DNA from 2 places in the Methylobacterium sp. 092160098-2 genome. Region 1 is predicted to be linked to the other one. Evidence: riboswitches for the same ligand, from Rfam matches in the RefSeq annotation. Region 1 holds a riboswitch; the other holds the start of a gene.
What was found. Region 1 has a riboswitch for glycine ahead of PQI07_RS23965 (D-amino acid dehydrogenase). Riboswitches for the same ligand answer to the same signal wherever they lie in the genome.
Positions count from the first base shown of each region.

Region 2: another riboswitch for glycine. It lies ahead of PQI07_RS28430 (L,D-transpeptidase); the one in region 1 lies ahead of PQI07_RS23965 (D-amino acid dehydrogenase).

Region 1 is NZ_JAQPZJ010000001.1:5,085,768-5,093,402, forward strand. It holds gene PQI07_RS23950 (glutathione S-transferase) at 1-244, opposite strand, end outside; gene PQI07_RS23955 (hypothetical protein) at 341-598, opposite strand; gene PQI07_RS23960 (hypothetical protein) at 790-1,125, opposite strand; glycine riboswitch at 1,294-1,396, shown strand; glycine riboswitch at 1,400-1,508, shown strand; gene PQI07_RS23965 (D-amino acid dehydrogenase) at 1,574-2,836, shown strand; gene PQI07_RS23970 (threonine synthase) at 3,008-4,147, shown strand; gene PQI07_RS23975 (DSD1 family PLP-dependent enzyme) at 4,207-5,328, shown strand; gene PQI07_RS23980 (ornithine cyclodeaminase family protein) at 5,470-6,408, shown strand; gene cobF (precorrin-6A synthase (deacetylating)) at 6,456-7,244, shown strand; gene PQI07_RS23990 (DEAD/DEAH box helicase) at 7,254-7,635, shown strand, end outside.
Region 2 is NZ_JAQPZJ010000002.1:633,612-641,246, reverse strand. It holds gene PQI07_RS28460 (hypothetical protein) at 103-303, shown strand; gene PQI07_RS28455 (universal stress protein) at 343-1,272, shown strand; gene PQI07_RS28450 (HPF/RaiA family ribosome-associated protein) at 1,333-1,932, shown strand; gene PQI07_RS28445 (hypothetical protein) at 1,968-2,126, shown strand; gene PQI07_RS28440 (two-component system sensor histidine kinase NtrB) at 2,252-3,376, shown strand; gene ctaD (cytochrome c oxidase subunit I) at 3,788-5,425, shown strand; glycine riboswitch at 5,578-5,667, shown strand; gene PQI07_RS28430 (L,D-transpeptidase) at 5,992-6,726, shown strand; gene PQI07_RS28425 (trimeric intracellular cation channel family protein) at 6,816-7,454, shown strand; gene PQI07_RS28420 (amidohydrolase) at 7,543-7,635, shown strand, end outside.

The DNA of each region.
Region 1 (7,635 bases):
GCGGCCCGGACGAGAGGCCGTCGAGATACTCGCAGATCACCCGGCTGTCGTAGAGGGCGGTGCCGTCCTCCAGGACCAGGGCGGGAATCTTGCCCAGCGGATTGTGGGCGGCGACCTCCGCGGAGGGCCCGGTCGGCGAGGCCCCGGCGACGGTGACGGCGATCCGGTCGATCAGTCCCGTCTCGTGGGCGAGGACCAGCACCTTGCGGGCATAGGGCGAGGCGGGGGAGTAGAGGAGCTTCATCGGACCGTCCCGGTTGGTCTTAGGCGCCGTGGTCGCGGCGCCGGGACCTTGCACCGATGCCGCGGGGAATCCAGCCCCCGGCGCCCCGCCGGAGGCTCAGACCTTCCGGGTCATCCTGGAGCCGGCATGGACCACCCGGCTCCGGCTCCGGCTCGGGCTCGGGCGTCGCGCCCGCATCCGCGAGCGCCAGACGAGGATGGCGCTCGCCACCCGATCGAGGGCGAGCATGCACAGGCTGCCGACGATGGCCAGCACGCAGGCGGCCCCGATCAGGACGCCCCAGATCCCGGGAGCCGGGATGATCATCAGGCACAGGAGGCCGAAGACGGCCGCGCCAGGAATCCATTTCGCCATCGCGCCGTCCGCCTGAACAAGAAGGGTGTCGCTCGGACGGAACCTGCGCCGAGACCCTTAAAGAGTGCTGGATCAACTGATGTTCAGGCCTGAGATTTTATCTTCAGGCTATTATAATATGTCAGTATAGGTTTATATGCGGTAAACTTGCCGTTGCGTTCGAGCGGAGATTGACCTTCCGAGGCCGGGTCCTAATCCACCAGCGACATGGTGCGCCCGGTGCTGACCAGATGGTAGAAGCGGCCGTCGAACATCTCCATCACCGCCTCGGTGGCGGCGTGCGATTCCGGGCGGATCGGAGAGGCGAGGCAGGCATCCAGCGCCGCCTGGTCGGGGAAGTCCATCTCCAGGATCATGGCGATCGGCCGCGCGTCGGCGTCCTTCGAGACCACGCGCTGGATCCGCACGGCGGTGACGCCCGGGAATCGCCGCCAGAACGGCTCCAGCTCGTCCCGGACCCGGCGGAAGAATTCCTCTTCCCGGGCGTCGCGCACCCTGCCCTCGTAGATCGCGGTCCTGGTCAGCATCGGGGTGTCTCCCGGAGAATCCAGCGTCAACCGGCGGCGGCCGGGATCGCTCCGGCGGAGAGCGTGGGTGGCGGTGACAACGCGCAGCGGCTGTCGGTGAAATCGGCCGCCGGCGGGACGGGCGGGCTTCTCCCCTGCGGCCGATCGGCGTATCCAGGGACAGCCCATCGTGACGATGCGGGAGAGACCGGGATCTTCCCAGCAGAGGGGACCCGGCGCCGACGGAGCAACCGCCCCGGAAACTCTCAGGCACCGGAACCGTGTCGTCAGGGCGATCTGGAGAGAGGTGCAGCGGGGGAACCCGTGGGCACCCGCCGAAGGGGACGTCCGTACTTCGCCGCGCCAGGGCGGGACGGATCAAGCTCTCAGGCACCGGGACAGATGGGGCGCGCAACCGGCCGACCGCTTGAGGCGGCCTCCACGCGTCCACGTCCCGGAGTCCAAGCCCATGACCCACATCGCCGTGATCGGCGCCGGCATCACCGGCGTGACGACCGCCTATGCGCTCGCCCAGCGCGGCTACCGCGTCACCGTCCTCGACCGGCAGCGCTACGCCGCCATGGAGACCTCCTTCGCCAATGGCGGCCAGCTCTCGGCCTGCAACGCCGAGGTCTGGAACAAGCTCTCCACCGTGATGCAGGGCCTGCGCTGGATGATGCGCCGGGACGCGCCGCTGCTGATGAATCCCAAGCCCTCCTGGCACAAGCTGTCCTGGATGGCCGCGTTCGTCCGCGAGATCGCCCATTACCGCGAGAACACCGTGGAGACCGTTCGGCTGGCCCTGAAGGCCCGGGAGGCGCTGTTCGCCATGGCCGAGGCCGAGGGGATCGACTTCGACCTGAAGACCCGCGGCATCCTGCATTTCTACCGGGACCGGGCGAGCTTCGAGAAGGCGACCGGAGTCAACGCCCTGCTGCGGGAGGGCGGCCTCGAGCGCTACGCCGTGACTCCGGAGGAGATCCGGGCGATCGAGCCGACGCTGGCCGGGACCTATCACGGGGGCTTCTTCACCCCCTCCGACGCCACCGGCGACATCCACAAATTCACCCGGGGGCTCGCCTCCGCCTGCGCCCGCAGGGGCGTCCGCTTCGTCCAGGACGCCAGCGTCGAGACGATCGCGCCGGGGGAGGGGGGCTATGACATCGGCTGGCGCGCTGCGGGCCATCCTGCCGGGGACACGCAGGTCCTGCAGGCCGACGCGGTGGTGATCTGTGCGGGCTGCGCCAGCCGGCATTTCGCCGCGATGCTCGGCGACCGGGTCAACGTCTACCCGGTGAAGGGCTACTCGATCACCGTGAACCTGCTGACTCCGGAGGCCCAGAAGGCGGCCCCCGAGGTGAGCATCCTCGACGAGGCGGCCAAGATCGTGACGAGCCGGCTCGGCGACGAGCGCCTGCGGGTCGCCGGCACCGCCGAGTTCAACGGCTTCAACCGCGACATCCGCCACGACCGGATCCAGCCGCTGGTCGACTGGACCCGCGAGCAGTTCCCGCTGGTCGACACCGACCGGGTGGTGGCCTGGAGCGGCCTGCGCCCGATGCTGCCGAACATGCTGCCCAAGGTCGGTCGCGGCCGCCGGCCCGGGGTCTTCTACAACACCGGCCACGGCCATCTCGGCTGGACCCTCTCGGGGGCCACCGCCGAGATCGTCGCCGGGGCGATCGCCGCCGAGCACGCCCCGGAGCGGACGATCCTGCCGCTCGCGGCCTGAGAGGCCCGGGTTTCTAAAGGGCTTGAAGCCCTTTGGCGGGTTGTCGGGGCGGAGCCCTGACGAGGCGGGCCCCGCCCGCCTCGGCCCGGCGTCGTCTCCGCGAGAAGGGAGGCGCGCCGACCAAGATTATTTTGTATTATCTTCCCGAACCGCCCCGGAAACCGAGCCGCGATGCCTCCATCTGCCGCCTATCTCGACCCCGCCACCGGCGCGACCTACCCGATCGAGACGCCCCGCTGGCGCTCGGAGACGGGCGGTCCGCTGATGATCACGGACCTGCCGGGGATCGGACGCGGGGAGATCGACACGGCCAAGCGCTCCCTCTGGCGCTACGCCGCCGCCCTGCCGGTGGCGGTCTCCGACCCGGTCTCCCTCGGGGAGGGCTGCACCCCCCTGGTGCACCGACCCTGGCGGGGCGGCCACGCCCATTTCAAGCTCGAATGGTTCGCGCCCTCGGGCAGCTTCAAGGACCGGGGCGCGTCCGTGATGCTGTCGATCCTGCGCCAGCAGGGGATCGACGCGGTGCTGGAGGATTCCTCCGGCAACGGCGGCGCCGCGGTGGCGACCTACGCGGCCGCCGCCGGGATGCGGGCCAAGATCCTGGTCCCGGCCTCGACCTCGCCGGCCAAGACCGTGCAGATGCGCGCCGCCGGCGCCGCGGTCGAGCTGGTGCCCGGCACCCGCCAGGACACCGCCGACGCCGCCGTGCGGCAGGCGGAGGAGATCTTCTACGCCAGCCACAACTGGCAGGCCCATTTCCTCCAGGGCACCAAGACGCTGGCCTACGAGCTGTGGGAGGATCTGGGCTTCTCCGCGCCCGACGCCGTCATCATCCCCTGCGGCGCGGGCAGCAACATCCTCGGCTGCGACATCGGCTTCTCGGAGCTGCTGCGCCGGGGGGAGATCGCCCGCCTGCCGCGGCTCTACGCGGTCCAGCCGGCCCATTGCGCGCCGCTCCATGCCGGGTTCGCGGCGGGCGCCGACGATTTCGTGCCGGTGACCCCGCGCCCGACGCTGGCCGAGGGCGCCTCGATCGCCCAGCCGGTGCGCGGCCGCGAGGTCTTGGCGGCGCTCCGCCGGTCCGGCGGCGGCACCGTGGCGGTCTCCGAGGCGGCCATCGAGGCGGCCCTGATGGAGCTCGCCCGCACCGGCCTCTACGTCGAGCCGACTTGCGCCATGGCGGCGGCGGCGCTCTCCGACCTCACCGCAAGCGGCGCGATCCGGCCCGGGGAGACCACCGTGGTGGTGCTCACCGGCACGGGCATCAAGGCGACGCCGCGCATCGCCGAGCTTCTGGGCCTCGCCCCGTGACCCAGGCCCGCTGACCAAGACATCCCGACCAAGACACCCCGATCCGGAGGAGACGGACCATGCGCAACAACATTCCCGCCTGCGTCGGCATGCCGGTCGAGGAGATCGACACCCCCTGCCTGATGGTCGATCTCGACGCCTTCGAGCGCAACGTCGACACGCTCGGCCGCTTCATGAAGGAGCACGGCCTGCGCCACCGGGCCCACGCCAAGACGCACAAATCCTCCGACATCGCGACTGTGCAGATCGAGCGGGGCGGGGCCTGCGGCGTCTGCTGCCAGAAGGTCAGCGAGGCCGAGGCGCTGGTGAGCGCCGGCATCCGCGACGTGCTGGTCTCCAACCAGGTGGTGGCGCCGAAGAAGATCGAGCGCTTGGCGGCGCTCGCCAAACGGGCGCGGGTGCTGGTCTGCGTCGACGACCTCGGCAATGTCGACGACCTCTCGGCGGCGTCCGTCCAGTATGGCGTCACCCTCGAATGCCTCGTGGAGATCGATGTCGGCGCCGGCCGCTGCGGCGTCGCCCCGGGCGAGCCCGCCTTGGTGATCGCCAGGGCGATCGCGAAGGCGCCGGGCCTGCGCTTCGCGGGTCTGCAGGCCTATCAGGGCAAGGCGCAGCACGTGCGCGACTACGGCGAGCGCAAGGCCCTGATCCAGACGGCGATCGACGAGACCAGGCGCACCGTCGACCTTCTGAAGGCCGAGGGGCTCGCCTGCGATATCGTCGCGGGGGCCGGCACCGGCAGCTTCGCCCTGGAAGGCGGCAGCGGCGTCTACAACGAGCTGCAATGCGGCTCCTACGTCTTCATGGACGCGGACTACCAGCGGGTGAAGGACGCGGACGGCCGGCCGATCGCGGAATTCGAGAACAGCCTGTTCATCGTCACGGCGATCATGAGCAAGGCGAAGGCGGATGTGGCCATCTGCGATGCCGGCCTGAAGGCGCAGAGCATCGACAGCGGCCTGCCGGTGGTGTTCGGCCGCGACGACGTGGCGTACATCAAGTGCTCGGACGAGCACGGGGTGATCAGCGATCCCGGCAACGTGCTCAAGCTCAACGAGCGCCTGAAGCTGATCCCCGGCCATTGCGACCCGACGGTCAACGTCTACGACTGGTACGTGGGCGTGCGGAACGGCCGGGTCGAGGCCGTCTGGCCGGTCACCGCCCGCGGCATGACCCTGTAGGGGATTCCGAAGGGCTGAAGCCCTTGGGCGGGGTGTCGGGGCGCGCCCCGACGCTCGGGCGTCCCCGACCGCAGGGCGCCGCCCTGCACCCGCGAAAGGGCACGCCCTTTTGAAACCCGGACTCTGGAGGTCTTCGAATCCATGCGCTTCATCTCGGAAGAGGACTCCGCGGCCCTGGTCGACCACGCCATGGCGTTCGAGGCGGCCCGGGAGGCGCTGATCGCCGCGGTCGCCCCGGGCACCACCCTGTTCCCGGCGGTGCTCGGGCACGGCTCGGAGCCGACCAACCGGTTCTCGATCAAGTCGGGCTCGACGGCCGACTATGCCGGCCTGAAGGTCGGCTCGTTCTGGCCGGGCAATCCGGACCGGGGCCTGCCGCGGCACAATTCGGTGATCCTGCTGTTCGACCAAGATGTCGGCCGGGTCGACACGGTGATCGAGGCGGGCCGCGTCAATGCCTACCGGACCGCCGCCGCCGACGCGGTGGCGGCCAGCGTCCTCGCCCGGCCGGATTCGGCGGTGCTCGCCGTTTTCGGGGCGGGGAACCAGGCGGAGTTCGAGTGCGCGGCGCTCGCCCGGATCCTGCCGATCCGGACGGTGCTGGTGGTCGCCCGGGACGCCGCCAAGGTCGCGGGCTTCGCCGAGCGCCTGGCGGGGCAGGGGGCCTCGGGGATCGCCGTGCGGGCGGCCGCGCCCCGGGAGGCCTGCGCGGCCGCCGACGTGATCGTCACGGCGACGCCGGCCCGCGCGCCGCTGTTCGAGGCCGACTGGGTCCGCCCCGGCACGCATGTCGCCGCCATGGGGGCGGACGCGAAGGGCAAGCAGGAACTGCCCCCGGCCCTGCTGGAGCGGGCGCAGCTGTTCTGCGACCTGCCGGAGCAGTCGCGCACCATCGGGGAATTCCAGCACGCCTCCGCGGGGGCTTCCGCCGGCCTGCGGGCCCTCGGCGACGTGCTCCGGACCGGGGAGGGGGGCCGGACCGATCCGGAGGCGATCACCGTGTTCGACTCCTCCGGCATCGCCCTGCAGGACCTGACCATCGCCCGGGCGATCCTCGCCAAAGCCGACGCGCGCTTGTAGGGGAGGCCGGCGCCGGCCCTCCCCCGCCCCGGCGGAGGACGGACGGCATGCAGGACAGGCAGATCCGGGTCATCGGCATCGGCACGGGCGACCCCGAGCACCTGACCCTCCAGGCGGTGCGGGCGCTTGCCGACGTCGACGCGGTGTTCGTCCTCGACAAGCGCGCCGAGACCGCCGACCTCGTCGAGATCCGCCGCCGGATCTGCGCGGCCCATATCGCCAAGCCCCATCGGGTCGTCACCGTGGAGGACCCGCCCCGGGAGCGCCGCCCGGCCGATTACGGCGGCACCGTCGCGGCCTGGCACGCGGCCCGGGCCGAGCGCTTGGAGGCGGCCTTCGCCGCGCATCTCCGGCCGGGGGAGGTGGGGGCGATCCTGGCCTGGGGGGACCCGGCCCTCTACGACAGCGTGCTCCGCATCCTCGACCGCATCGCCGACCGCGGGCGCGTCGCCGTCACCCGGACGGTGATCCCCGGCCTGACGAGCGTGCAGGTGCTCGCCGCCCGTCACGGCGTGCCGCTGAACGGCATCGGCGGGTCGGTGCTGATCACCACGGGCCGCCGCCTCGCGGCGGGCTGGCCGGCGGACGCCGAGAGCGTCGTGGTGATGCTCGACGGCGACCCGGCCTTCGGCCATCTCGACCCGGACCTGACGATCTACTGGGGCGCCTATCTCGGCGGCCCGGACGAGATCCTGCTCTCCGGCCGGCTGGGCGATACGGGCGACGCGATCCGCCGGGTCCGGGCGGAGGCCCGGGACCGCCACGGCTGGATCATGGACATCTACCTGCTGCGCCGTGACCGCGCCGCCACGGACAGGACCGGCAAACCCGCTTAGACCGCCGCCATGCTGCGCCTGCGGGACTATCAGCGCGCCAGCCTCGACGCGCTCTCGGCCGCCTGGGCGCGGGGAGGGGCGGACGACGCGGCGCCCGGCCACCTGATCGTGCTGCCCACCGGGGCCGGCAAGGCGCTGGTCATCGCGGCCCTCGCCCGGGAGACCCTGGAGCAAGACCCCCTCGCCCGGGTGGCGATCGTCACCCACAGCCGCGAACTCGTCGCCCAGAATTTCTCGGAACTGAGCCGCGCCTGGCCGGAGGCGCCGGCCGGGATCTTCTCCGCCGGGCTCGGGCGGCGGGAGGCCGACGCGCAGGTGCTGGTCTGCGGCATCCAGTCGGTGGCCGACCGGCTCGACGCGGTGGGGCCCCGCGACCTCGTGATCGTCGACG
Region 2 (7,635 bases), on a different contig from region 1:
CCGGCAACGCCCGTTCGCACGGTGATGGCGAGGCCGATCCGCACGCGGGCGCGCCGGCGGGCGCGCGGCCGCGCGGCCACGCGCTTATTCGGAGACAGACCGATGACACACCCCATCATCCGCAATCCCGGAGGCCCCGTTCCCTTCCTACGTCCAGAGCCGACCGGCGCCGTGAGTCCGCCGCGCCTTCCCGAACCCGCTCACGACGGCGTGCGGCTGCCCCCGGCGGAGGACCGGAAGCCGTGCCCACCGACGCTCAGCCGGGCCGAGCTCCGTCGCATCGTCATCGACATCCTGGGCTGAGGCTTGCCAGGCCCCCGCCTCACCGAGAGGGAAGGTTCAATGCGTATCCTCGTCGCCACGGACTTTTCGGTACGGTCTCACCGGGCGCTGCGACGCGCCGGCCTGCTGGCCGGCCCGCGCCGGGGGAAGCTCATGCCGATGCACGTGGTCGAGGGCCTCGGGACGCGGCAGGTCGCGCAGGACCTCCGCGAGGCCCAGCGCATGATCCTCGAACAGGTCGCGGTCGTGCCGGAGCTGTTCAGGGCGTGGTGCGAGCCCATCGTGATCGGGGGCGACCCCGCCGGCGCCGTCCTCGATGCGGCGAACGCCTGGGAGGTCGACCTCATCGTCGTCGGGGCCTCGTCCGACTCCCCCGAGCGGACTTCCGGGGAGACCCTCAAGACCTTGGTCCGCGCAAGCCCGTGCCCCGTCCTCGTGGTCCGGCAGCCGGTCGAAGGGCCCTACCGCAGAGTCCTGGCGCCCGTCGACCTCTCGGACACCTCTACCCGGGCCTTGCGGCGCGTGGGGTCGCTCGGACTGGCCGACGACGCCTTGGTGACCGTGCTGCACGCGTTCCGGGCGCCGGCCACGACGAAGCTATGGGCGGCGGGTATTTCCCAGGAACACCTCGATGGCTACGTCGAGAGCTGCCGCACGGGGTTCGCCGAGGAGCTCGACGGCGTCCTGGCGCGGGAGGGCCTGGGAAGGCGGGACTGGCGGCGGCGGGTCGAGGAGGGCTGGCCCCGGGACGTGATCCCCCGCATCGCGATGGAGTGCCGGGCCGACCTCGTCGCCGTCGGCACGCACGGGCGCACGGGCCTCGCCAGGGCGCTCCGTGGCAGCGTGGCCGAGGATCTGCTGTCCACGCCCGGGCCGGACGTGCTGGTGGTCCCGCCACCCCGGCGCACGCCCGGACGGCCAACCTGGTTGCGCTCCGGGTCCTCGCGGTCGCCTGACGGCCAACCGGCGCCAGGGATCGCGGTCACCTAGCCTGCGCCCTCCGGCGCAGCCCCACCACACGTCCTGCAAACGAGCGACGCGGAGGCCGGCATGAACACTCGACACATCGATGCACCCATCATCGTGCGAAGCTCCAGCATCGGGCTGGGCGCCGCCTTGCGAGAGCGCGCGCGTGCCGGCGTCGAGCGGGTCGCGGCGAAATACTTCGGCCGCCTGAACGCGGCGACGGTCTACTTCAGCCGCGACGGGCGGGGCTACCGCTGCACGGTCAACATCGACATGGGCGCGTTGAGGATCGTCACGGGTGAATCCCTGGGATTCTGCTGCCACGCCGTCTTCGACGCGGCGATGCGCAAGGCGGCGAAGCAGCTGCGGCGCCTGAAGCGAACGTTGCGGGACGACAAGCTTCCCCGTTCCGACCGGATGTCGCGAGGCGCTCCGGCACGGCGCCGGTCATGGGCACGCCGAGGGCGCCGAGCGGGAACCGCCCCCCAGGGGAATGCCCTCGTCTTGGCGGGCTTCCGCGGCTTCGGCCCCGACGACTGGGAGGAGCCCGAACGGTGGCTGGACGGACCGGCTCCCGGGGCCGCCGTGCCGCGCAACGTCAAGGAGGGCGGTTCCGCCCGCACGGAGCGGCGCATCGCGTTCGCGCCTGAGGTGCCGGCAGGAACGCCGGGGGAGCACCCATGACGAACCGTCAGCCAAGCCCGGGCGGGAGAAGCCCGATGGGCATCCTCGCTGCGCGCGCCGCCGCGCTGGGGCTCATGTTGGTCGTCCTCGGTTCGGCACGCGAATTGGAGCGATGGGGCCTCCTCCCGCTGGCCCTGACGTGCCTCATGGCCGCCGTCGCCGCCACGACGGCGCTCCTGGTGATCCGCCGGTAAGCCGCTCGCCGCCGGGCCCGGGCGGATGGGAGGCCGCAACCTTGTCCGCCATCCCGGCGCGGCCCCGGACGCGCGCCCTTCCGGAAAGCTCCTGCCAGGCCCGGCACGGAAAGGATTAGAGAGACATGCCGCAACCACAGACCGACCCGCGCGACCGCCTCCTCGCTGGCACGCCCGTCGACCAAGCAGTCTACATGCTCGATCTCGACGGGTGGATCATCAGTTGGAACGCCGTGGCGCGGCGCCTGGACGGCCTCGCCGACGACGAGGTCGTCGGCAGCCACTTCTCAAGCCTCTACACCGAGGCGGAGCGGGAGGCTGGAGAGCCGGTGAGGGCCCTCGAACAGGCGGCCCGCGAGGGACGGAGCGAGCGGGAAGGCTGGCGCGTCCGCGGGGGAGGGCGCCGGATCTGGGTGCACGCGCTCGTCAGCCCGATGCGCGACCACGACGGCGCCCTGGTCGGCTTCGTCAAGGTCACCCGCGACATCACCAGGCAGCGGGAGATGCTGCTGCAGGCCCACCGGATGGAGGCCGTCGGTCAACTGACCGCCGGCTTGGTCCACGACTTCAACAACCTGCTTGCCGTCCTGCTGGCGAGCCTGCGCAGGCTGCGCCCGAGCGTAAAGGACGAAGGGAACGCCACGGCCCTTCTGGATACCGCGGTGCAGGTCGCGCAGCGGGGAGCCGCCCTGACCCGGCGCATGCTGGCCTTCGCGCAACGGCGGGAGCAGGCGCCGGAGCCGGTCGATGTCCCGGCGCTGGTCTCCGACCTGCTGCCGATGCTCCGGCAGGCGGCCGGTCCCCTGGCGCGCGTCGAGACCCGGTTCCCGGCGCCGGTCGCGGAGGCGCTCGCCGATCCTTCCCTCCTCGAAATGGCGCTGCTCAACCTGGTGATCAACGCACGGGACGCGATGCCGAACGGTGGGTCGGTCGTCATCTCGGCCTGCGAGGAGGAAGTGCCGGCGCTGGATGCGTCCGGCTCGGCACCGGCCCGATGCGTCTGCCTGACGGTCGCGGACGAGGGGCAGGGAATGGACGAGGCGACGCTCGCGCGCGTCATGGAGCCGCTCTTCACGACGAAGGCCGAGGGGAAGGGCACCGGGCTCGGTCTCCCGATGATCCGCGACTTCGCCGAGCGGTCGGGTGGCTACTTCGACCTCAGGAGCCGCCCGGGAGAAGGCACGTGCGCCGAGATCCGGCTCCCCGTCCGGGCCGCGGAGCGCCCGGGGAAAATGCCGAGGGCCGCCTGAGCCTGCACTGACCCCTCCGGGCTCACGGTATACGATGGGGAACAGCGCCACTTTTGGCAGAAGTACCCATCGCGGCAGGATTTTCACTACGGCATCCAGACCCGCTTGTCCGACCAGCCGTTCTGGCAGCGTCGCCGACCGGTCTCGACCGCGGATTTTGCGGACCCGGGCTCGTCAACCGACTGGAGGGAGGCGGCGCCCGGCGCTCGATCCCCGCGGGAGGTCCGACCTCGAAGCGCAGGCTCACACGCTGGAGGATGTCAACATCGCAGGCCCTCGGTCGCCACGCCAAAGCTTCCGTAAGAAATCGAAATCTTCAAAGCCAAGATCATTGGCGGCTTGCCACATGGATCTCGATCAGAGAAGCTTGTTTTCGGACCTCTTCGGCTTGGCTGAATGAAAGGGTTCACCATGGCGGACGCTCACGTCTCCCACGCGGCCTCCGGCGGCGCCGGTCATGCCCATGCGCCACCATCCTTCTTCGCCCGCTGGTTCATGTCCACGAACCACAAGGACATCGGCACCCTCTACCTGCTCTTCGCCTTCTGCGCGGGCATGATCGGCGCGTTCCTGTCCTTCGCCATGCGGATGGAATTGGAGCAGCCCGGCCTGCAATACTTCTCGAACCCGCAGACCTACAACGTCTTCGTGACGGGCCACGGCCTGATCATGATCTTCTTCACGGTCATGCCGGCCCTGATCGGCGGCTTCGGCAACTGGTTCGTGCCCCTCATGATCGGCGCGCCCGACATGGCGTTCCCGCGCATGAACAACATCTCGTTCTGGCTGACGGTGGCGGCCTTCTGCAGTCTGCTGTGCTCGCTGTTCGTCGAGGGCGCGCCCGGCACCCAGGGCGCGGGCACGGGCTGGACGCTTTACCCGCCGCTGTCGACCGTCGGCCATCCCGGCCCGGCCGTCGACTTCGGCATCTTCTCGATCCACCTCGCGGGCGCGGCCTCGATCCTGGGCGCGATCAACTTCATCACCACCATCCTCAACATGCGCGCCCCGGGCATGACGCTGCACAAGATGCCGCTCTTCGCCTGGGGGCAACTCGTCACCGCCTTCCTGCTGCTGCTGTCACTCCCGGTGCTCGCGGGCGCCATCACGATGCTGCTCACAGACCGCAACTTCGGCACGACGTTCTTCGATCCGGCCGGCGGCGGTGACCCGATCCTGTTCCAGCACCTGTTCTGGTTCTTCGGCCACCCCGAAGTATACGTGATGATCCTACCGGCCTTCGGCATCGTCTCGCACATCATCTCGACGTTCTCGCGCAAGCCGATCTTCGGCTATCTCGCGATGGCCTACGCCATGGTCGCCATCGGCGTCGTCGGCTTCGTGGTGTGGGCCCACCACATGTACACGGTCGGCCTGTCGCTCCAGACGCAGTCCTACTTCGTGTTCGCCACGATGGTGATCGCGGTGCCCACAGGCGTGAAGATCTTCTCGTGGATCGCCACGATGTGGGGCGGCTCCATCCGCTTCACCGCCACCATGCATTGGGCGCTCGGCTTCATCTTCCTGTTCACCGTCGGCGGCGTGACCGGCGTCGTGCTGGCGAACTCGGCGGTCGATAAGTACCTGCACGATACCTACTACGTCGTGGCGCACTTCCACTACGTGCTGTCGCTGGGCGCGGTGTTCATCATCTTCGCGGGCGTCTACTACTGGTTCCCGAAGATGACCGGGCACGTCATCCCGGAATGGGTGGGCAAGCTGCACTTCTGGCTGGCCTTCATCGGGTCGAACGTCCTGTTCTTCCCGATGCACTTCCTCGGCCTCGCCGGCATGCCGCGCCGCTACGCCGATTACCCCGACGCGTACGGACCTTGGCAGCAGGTCGCGACGTACGGCGGCCACGTCTTCGCCTTGGGCCTGTTCGTGTTCATGATCGGCGTGGTGCTGGCCTTCCGCTCGAAGGAGCGGGCCGCGGACAACCCATGGGGCGAAGGTGCGACGACCCTGGAATGGACCCTGTCCTCGCCGCCGCCCTACCACCAATTCGAGACGCTGCCCCGCATCGTCGACGAGCCGCGCGCACGCTGATGGCGGCAATGACCCGGTCACCCAGCGCAGCACCGGAGCCGCGGCCCGCTTCATGGCCCTGCCTCATGCCCAAACGAAGACATTTGATCGCAAGCTAACGAATTTTACGCCGGTCCCACAATTCGGCCGTAAACGAACGGCCAAGTTAGGCCCAGCGACGAGCGGGAGAGAGCCGGTACGAACCGGCCGCCGAAGGAGCAACCGCCCCGGAAACTCTCAGGCACCCGGACCGCTCGTTCGTTCAACACTCTGGAAAGCGGAGCTCGGGCTCCCGCCGATGGTGTAAGTCGAGGCCTCTTCCGAGGCCCAGGCGAAACTCTCAGGCCGATGACAGAGGGGGCTCGCATGCGGGACGCGTGCGGAGCGACCTCGGAGGCCCGCGCGATGACATTCCCATAGCCTGACCTGCCGCGCGCCCATCGGCTCGCGCCGCCCTCACCGCACGGAACCGGCTGGCTCACCGCGTGAGCCTCGACGGCGACGCACGCCTGGCATCGTCCGCGGGGCGTGGTCGATCATGACCGGGGCCGCGCCGCCCATCGAACGCCCAGCCTGGATGCACCACGATGTTGGCTACCCGCCGTTCCCTCCTTCTCGCCGCCGCCGTCCTCGCACCCGCCCGCGCGCAGGCATTCTTCTGGGATACCGAGCCCGAACCGCGGAAGGCACCGGAGCCGGTCGACCCGGCTTCGAACCGCGACGCGTGGTTCATAGGCTCGATCCCGGACCATCCCTTCGACGTCCCCAAGGTCGACCTCGCGCTCGTCCCGCCGGAGTTCCGCAAGCAACTCGTGGATTACGACGGGCCGGAGCGGGCCGGGATCCTCGTCATCGATACCCACGAGCGCTTTCTCTATCTCGTGCGCGAGGGTCGCACCGCGCTCCGGTACGGCATCGGCGTGGGCCGGGCGGGGTTCACCTGGTCCGGCACCGCGGTGATCAAGCGCAAGGCCAAGTGGCCGGGCTGGCGGCCGACGGCGGACATGCTGAAGCGCCGCCCCGACATCCCGCGCTACGTCGAACCCGGCGTCGACAACCCCCTCGGGTGCCGTGCGCTGTACCTCTACCAGGGCGACCGAGACACCCTGTACCGCATCCACGGCACGAACGAGCCCTGGACGGTCGGCGGCACGGACTCCTCCGGCTGCATCCGCCTGCTGAACGAGGACATCTACGACCTGTACGGCCGCGTCCCCCTCGGCACGACCGTGGTCGTGAAGACCTCGCAGCCGGAAGTGATGGTACAGCACGAATGGGGTGACCATCCCCGACCCGACAATCAGGTCCTGCTCGTCAAATGAAGAGCCAAGCTGTTCGAGACCGCGGCAGCGAAAGCCCGAAGCGCACGCGCCAGGATGTGGCTGCGCTTCGCACCACCCGGGGATAGACCATGTTCCAAACGGCAACTGCGACCCTCGACTGGCTCGGCGTGATCGTGTTCACGGTCACCGGCGCACTCGTCGCCTCGCGCAAGGAGATGGATTTCGTCGGGTTCGCCGTACTCGGAACGGTGACGGGCATCGGCGGCGGAACGCTCCGGGACCTGCTACTCGGCTCAGCGGTGTTCTGGGTAGGCGAGCCGGCCTACCTGACGACTTGCCTGCTCGTCTCAGGGGTGGCGTTCTTTGCCGCTCACATCCCTCAGTCCCGCTACAGGTACCTTCTGTGGTTAGATGCATTGGGCTTGGCGCTGTTCGCGGTGGTCGGGGCCGAGAGGGCTTTGCAAACGGGAGCGAGCGCCGAGGTAGCCGTGGCGATGGGCGTGATCACCGCCACCTTCGGGGGCATCATCCGCGACCTCCTCGGAGGTGAGAGCCCGGTCATCCTGAGCCGGGAGGTCTATGCCACGGCTGCCCTGGTTGGGGCTGCCACGTTCACCTCCTTGATCGCCCTCGGAATTCCGCGTGAGATCGCGGTCGGAGTTGGCTTCTCAATCGGCTTGCTCGTGCGCGCCGCATCGCTCCGCTTCGGCTGGGAGCTCCCGCGATATCGCCCCCGGCCCGGCGTCCGCTACGACAATCCGCGGTAAGCCATCGCACCCGGACCGCCTCGAAAGCGTTCAACCTACCGCGCACCAGGACGGTCTCGCCACCTGGGTCGACGAAAGGAGAGCGAGGATGGTGTTCCGAGCACCGCTCAACGGTTTTGCGCTGGTCGCGCGGATGATCCTGTCCGCCGCCGCCTTCTCTGGCCCCGCCCTCGCGCAGGAT